Regions from separate parts of the Paenibacillus sp. JT22N1 genome, predicted to be linked through region 1. Evidence: riboswitches for the same ligand, from Rfam matches in the RefSeq annotation. Region 1 holds a riboswitch; the other holds the start of a gene.

The links. A riboswitch is a leader RNA that binds a small molecule or an ion and turns the genes downstream of it on or off. The one in region 1 is predicted to bind S-adenosylmethionine.
Region 2: it holds a riboswitch for S-adenosylmethionine, as region 1 does, so the genes downstream of both, metA (homoserine O-acetyltransferase MetA) here and AC58UU_RS21370 (hypothetical protein) in region 1, are expected to answer to the same signal.

Annotation. Positions count from the first base shown of each region.
Region 1 is NZ_JCAUAW010000011.1:120,445-123,864, forward strand. It holds gene AC58UU_RS21355 (VOC family protein) at 28-396, shown strand; gene AC58UU_RS21360 (hypothetical protein) at 531-752, shown strand; gene AC58UU_RS21365 (alpha/beta fold hydrolase) at 866-1,651, shown strand; SAM riboswitch class I at 1,809-1,938, shown strand; gene AC58UU_RS21370 (hypothetical protein) at 2,040-2,615, shown strand; gene AC58UU_RS21375 (hypothetical protein) at 3,188-3,415, shown strand.
Region 2 is NZ_JCAUAW010000004.1:258,352-261,771, reverse strand. It holds gene AC58UU_RS10300 (aminotransferase class I/II-fold pyridoxal phosphate-dependent enzyme) at 1-720, opposite strand, end outside; gene metA (homoserine O-acetyltransferase MetA) at 756-1,700, opposite strand; SAM riboswitch class I at 1,802-1,930, opposite strand; gene AC58UU_RS10290 (hypothetical protein) at 2,179-2,406, shown strand; gene corA (magnesium/cobalt transporter CorA) at 2,711-3,420, shown strand, end outside.

The sequences.
Region 1 (3,420 bases):
AAATTGAATGAAAGTGGAGGTTTTAAAATGTTGCAACGTTTGTTTATTTGGGTGGAGATTCCGGTGTCGAATATGGAACGGGCCAAAACGTTCTATGAGTGGATTTTTCGAATGGATATGCAGTCGATGCCCATAGGGGATGATGAATACGCGTTTTTTCCGGTTCAGGAACAGTGCAACGGAGGGGCGTTAGTGAAGGGTCCCCATCGTAAGCCCTCTGTCGATGGCGTCACGATATACCTTGACGGAAGTCCAGACCTGGCCAACATTCTTTCAAGGGTCCCTGAAGCGGGTGGACAAGTGATCATGGAGAAAACCAATGCGGGCAATAACGCAGGATATTTGGGGATGTTTTTAGACAGTGAAGGCAATCGCATAGGCCTTCAACATTTATAAGCAAACGGTAACTATTGAGGAGTCTGCTTGGCGGCAGCTCCTCTTTTGTTTATTGAAGTAACGAGCAGGTTAGCGTAACTTTCCAATACACAGAAACGTATAAAATATCGACTAACGACAAAGGAGGCGACAGCATGATTAAGCCCAATAGGGGACTAAGAATTGCTTGGATTATTCCAAATGTCTTAATGTATATTTTTTTCTTAGGTCTTTCTGTATTTGTGTTTGCGAATGCAGAACGGCTAAATGATATTAATCGGCTTGGCGTATGGCTTATTACCCTTATTTTTTTGATATTTATTGCACTGTTCGGCTCTTATCGGATTTGGACTTGGGTAAAGCAAGGCAAGCTGTAAACACCGTCCCTTTCAACCGACATGGCGTGCAATCAAGGGAATAGGTATTCACACATATTTGCTAAGTGAGTATCTTATTCTTAAAGCCACTTTAGTTATTTGGGGGAATCGGTGTGGGATACTTTGTTAATATAGAACCAGGTGTAAATTTATATGTCGAAGATATCAATCCTGAGGGCAGCAAGACCATAGTTTTTATACATGGTTGGCCGTTAAATCATAAACAGTTTGAGTATCAGTTTGATGTTCTTCCCGCAAAGGGATACCGCTGTATAGGAATTGACTGGAGAGGTTTCGGTAATTCGGATAAGCCAATAAGTGGCTACAATTATGACCGATTGGCGGATGACATCCGCACTGTAGTTGGTGTACTTCAATTAAACAACTTCACACTCGTTGGTCACTCCACGGGCGGATCGATCGCAATTAGGTATATGTCCCGATACAATGGTTACGGAGTTTCTAGACTTGTTCTTGTAGACGCTGCCGCTCCTATAGGCTTTACAACAGAGACTGCCAACAAATTTCTTAATGAAACATTAAACGACCGCCCTAAAATGATGCGTGAAGTAACAGACACCTTTTTCTTTCAGTATATATCAGGCCCATTCTCAGACTGGTTTTTTCAATTGGGATTACAGGCAGCAGGTTGGTCAACCGCATCAGTCGTAGTTATGCTAAGAGATGAGAAATTATATACCGATCTGCCAAAAATATCGGTCCCTACTTTAATTGTTCACGGGATTCACGACAAAGTAATTCCATTTGCACAAGCACAGGAACTAAATCAAAAAATAAGAAATTCACAGCTTGTCCCGTTTCAATACAGCGGTCATGGCCCATTTTGGGAAGAACGTGATAAGTTTAATCAGCTATTGGTGCAATTTACTGGCTCATAGCTCTATTCAGCTAACGGAAAACGAGAGTGTTAAACACCAAAGATGAGGCGAAAATCACATAAGATTTATCATTTATTGCGGATTGATCAAGGAGTGTTAAATCCCTTGACATCAGAGAACTTTATAGTATTATAGAAATAATTGAATATGTTGAATTTTCTTATCAAGAGCAGGTGGAGGGACTAGCCCGATGAAACCCGGCAACCGACAAACCTTTGTTAAACAAGGAATGCACGGTGCTAATTCTTGCGGAAACGCTGTACTTAAGCGAATCTGGGAGATAAGAGTGAGGATATGACTTTGAATTTTTATGACCTTTCTCTAATTCCAGGGAAGGTCATTTTTGTTTTACATTAACAAAGTAAACTAGTGTAATAGGAGGGACAGGATGGCGATCACGATACCTGACAATCTGCCGGCCAAAGAGATTTTAAACCAAGGGAACACTGTTACGATGAATGAAACAATTGATTATCACGAGGATACTCGTACCCTGCGTATTTCTTCGCTAAATTTGAAAAATTCGTTTAAAGGTCTTTCGTTTGAAGGTTTGCAGCATTGTAAGATTACCCATATAGAATGTTTTCGATTTGACAGTGAGCTTACAAAAAAGCTCTTCATTGAACACAGCACAGATTATGTCTGTGGGCTAATTGCTATCTCTACAAATACGGGAGCATGTGGGTTAAGGGAATTTGCGATCCCATGTAAAAGCATGAAGTGTGATACAGTTTTGTGGGCTGCTCCTTTTCAGCGAATAAAAGGTCTGACCTTGGTTGAGAGCTTGAACTACGTTCGACAAAAACAAGAGGCATGGGGACCCGTAAGATCCGAATTAATTGAGTCTGCATTAATGGATCTAAATGGAAAACTTGGACGAGCATCAAAAAACAACAAGGATCAAAGATACTTCTGGGATCGAGCATACTTATTTGACCATACGCAAGCGTACGTCTTATTCTAAAAAATTCGACAAACCAGGTGAAGATTAGGAAGACTTGATTAGCATCGAAGTTGGTACCATTCTCGGTAAATGACATTAAAGTAGTCCCATACAATAAACTGCTGTCCAGGAGGAGACCCATCTGGTAAATCCATCCCAATATCCCGTTCCCGAGCTGCAGCCTTACGTGACCCGCAACGAGAGCGAACTTTACTATCGATACTATCCTAGCGCCGCTAAAACGGCGATGGCGATTATTCTTCTTCATGGAATATCTGAAGACAGCAAATACTCATACCCGTACTCTCAAAAGATTTCATCAACTGGGTTCGCCCACGTTTTCAAAGTACAGGTTCATATCGTTCCTGGATCGAGTCATGACGGATTGCTAGGAAGCCCTACTGCTTATGCACATACTGCCAATTGGCTGCACTCGAATGCTGAGTAATGAAAAACTATAGTTCCATAATATTGTATTCTCTAGGCAACCGGTGAATTGCTCGGCAACCTCGTTCCGCTGCAAGCCACAAATCGTGGAATAACGCCGAATTACTATGTTAGTACTTAAACGAATCTTACATAGGAGTGTAGTTATGGAGAGTGAAATTGATTTGGCTGTGGAGAAAATTCAGCAACTGAATACGCGAACTCAAAAAGCAATGATGGAGTTAATCCGAAAAAGCATGAAAATGAACGATGACGAGTTCAATAAAGAACTGCTTTTAGCCTACGCTCATCAAAATCCGGTTCATATTTTGGAAATCGCTATCGCTCTAAAATATGAAGAGATTATTAAGGCTTTACCGGAGCATTACGTTTAGATTAA
Region 2 (3,420 bases), on a different contig from region 1:
CCTCATAAGGAGCCAGCTGTCTTGCGGTCCAAGCACAGCACCAATGGAGTTGTGCAGGAAAGCCATCTGCTCCGAGAGCTCTTTGCCCTTGGTCACGATGAGACCAGCGAGCACGTCATTATGACCGCCGAGGTACTTGGTCGCGCTATGAATGACGATATCAGCACCAAGCTCAATAGGACGTTGCAGATACGGTGTTAACAAGGTATTATCGACAATCGATACGATGCCCTTCTTACGAGCCCAAGTACACACAAGCTCAAGGTCTGTAATCATCATCAATGGATTCGTCGGTGTCTCAATGACAAGCCCTTTGGTATTCGGCTGGTACGCCGCTTCCAGCCCATCTAAATCATTCGTGTCCACATACGTAGCAGTCACACCAAAGCGCGACATGATTTTCTCAAGCAGACGGTACGTACCGCCATATAAATCCAAGGAAACAATCAGATGATCTCCTTGGCTGAAATAAGCAAAAATGGTTTGCAGCGCAGCCATTCCTGAGGAACAAGCAAAGCCCGCATCTCCAGACTCCAACTGAGCAATAGCATCCTCGAGCACCTTGCGTGTTGGGCTTTTCGTACGTGCATAGTCGAATCCTGTACTTTGCCCAAGCTTCGGATGACGGAACGCAGTAGCTTGGTAGACTGGGAAGCTGATAGCTCCAGTAACGGGTTCTTCAATAGAGCCAATTTGGGCGAGACGACTTTCGATTTTCAACAAAGGGAGTTCCTCCTCAGGGATATGGTTTCGAATTACAATTGCGAGCTTGCCAAGCTTTCGTTGATGTTAGCGTTCAATTCAAATGGTGTTTCTTGATAGACATAGTAATTCAACCAATTGGAGAACAGAAGATTCGCATGCGCTCTCCAAGTATTATAAGGCTGTCTGCTCGGATCATTATTCGGGTAATAATTTTTGGGGATCTCGATTGTAAGCCCTTTACTCACATCCCGATCGTACTCCCATTTCAATGAACAAGCATCATATTCCGAATGTCCTGTTACGAAAATATGCTTCCCATCTCGCGTTGCGGCGATATAAACACCGGACTCCTCAGATTCCGATAAAATTTCCAAATCAGGACATTGTTCAATGTCTTCACGACTAATATCCGTATGACGCGATTGTGGTACATGAAAGACTTCATCAAAGCCGCGCAGCAGCTTTGTATTCGGTACCTGAACAGTATGAGGAAATACACCGAACATCTTGTTCTCGAGCGCAAACTTTCGCACACCGAAATGATGATACAAGCCCGCTTGAGCTGCCCAACAAATATGCAAGGTAGAAGTGACGTTGTGCTTGCTCCAATTCAGGATTTGCGTCAATTCCTCCCAGTAATTCACATCTTCGAATTCCATCTGTTCGACAGGAGCACCCGTGATAATCATGCCATCCAGCTTTTCATCTTTAATATCGTCAAATGTTTTATAAAACATTTCCAAATGCTCGACGGAAGTGTTCTTAGAAGTATGAGTTTTAGGATGCAGAAGCACGAATTCCACCTGCAATGGCGTATTCCCGATTAAGCGCAGCAGCTGCGTCTCCGTCGTTTCTTTGGTCGGCATCAAATTCAATAAAGCAATCCGAAGTGGACGTATATCCTGGTGATACGCGACAGATTCATCCATGGTGAAGATGTTCTCTTGGTTTAAAATTTCTTTGGCAGGCAGGTTGTCAGGAATCTTGATCGGCATCCTGTTCACTCCTCTTCATAAGTTTTATTTGGGAAATAAATGCAAAAATGACCTTCTCTGGAATCAGAGAAAGGCCATGGAAAATCAAAGTCAATGTCCTTCTCTTATCTCCCAGATTCGCTTTAATCAGCGTTTCCGCAAGAATTAGCACCGTGCTCCCCTTTGCTTGCAAAGGTTTGTCGGTTGCCGGGTGTCATAGGGCTAGTCCCTCCACCTACTCTTGATAAGAAAATGTAACGTATGCGATTAAAATTATCATACTATAAATTCAATCAAAGTCAAGGCATGAAACGCTTGTCATTAGAAATTAAAGCAAAGAAATTGCAACGGTTTGTCCCCTTGTGAAACAATTGATACAAAACGTCTCAAAAAAATATGTTTAAGCCAGCAAAAAAACGGGTTATATGATATTAAAACAACGAAATATATATAACAACACCCTATTTTATAAATCTTATTTCATGAAAAGAGGTCATTTATGTCAACCCAAACGATCGATAGCTTCTCCGCTTTTGCTTCATTGAATCGCTTTTTCGCCCTGATTGAAACCACAAAACCAACGATTCAACAAGCAGAAGATGCTGCTGCCCTGTTATGCCGTATCTATGGTGCTAACAGTGAAGAAGAACTGCTGCAGCGCGGTGATCCTGAATTAATTGAGATTTACAAAGAAATTAAAAATAAAATTTTAAAAGCCGCCATGTAAGTCATGGTGGCTATTTTTTTGACACCGACTGAGCGTTATCTCCATACTTTATCTTAACAACAATCTACCCAGTTTCTGCAAACTTTTATGGCTTGAAACGTGATATATGAAGGGTTATACTAGACAAGTATTCGACACGGACGAAAAAGGAGGGCATACGTTTGGACGGAGAACCGAGGAGTAGAACCTGCAAGGATCTTAAACAATTTAATAGTGTAGGAATGCAGTCGGTTATTCCTTCATCCGGAGCCTTGCTCTAAAAAGATGAACTAACCGACTGATTCCATTCAAAGGGGTGGATCAGATGAAAACACGGTGGGTTCAGAATGGCATTTTTACGTTGGTTGATGACGTGACTGTCGCCCTAACACCTCCAGAAAGAGGCTTTTATTGGATTGATGCAGGGGTAGAGGACTTAGAGATCCTTCAACCTTTGTTCCATCTTCATGATTTGGCCGTGGAGGATTGCTTAAGCGAAGAGGAACAACGTCCCAAAATTGAGTTCTACGATTCCCATTATTTTATCGTTATTAATAGTATTCGATTTGATGATGAAGAAATTTTCCTTCGCGCACTTAATCTATTTCTAAGCAGACATGTTATTATTACCGTTACTAGACAAAAAATCAATGAACTTCGAGCTTTGAAACCTTTTCTCTGGGAAGAGGAAGTAAACAGCGCCGATCGTTTCCTATACCATCTGGTCGATCTTGTCGTCGATAATTATGTGGCGGTCGGTGACCGTATCGAGGCCAAGATTGAAAAGCTGGAAGAAGACATCCTGGTGGCAACGAAGAAGTCGCATTTGAATGAAATTATTGGACTTCGCTCAGAGATTCTATGGCTCAAAAAAGTACTTGTTCCTCAACGCGATGTCATTGGAACACTTGGTAAAAAAGAGCTTAGACTGATTGACCATCAGCTGCAAAAATATTTCGGAGACATTTATGAAAATGCCGTAAAGATCGTGGATACGTTTGATACGCTGCGCGATCTCATGGGCAACTTACGAGA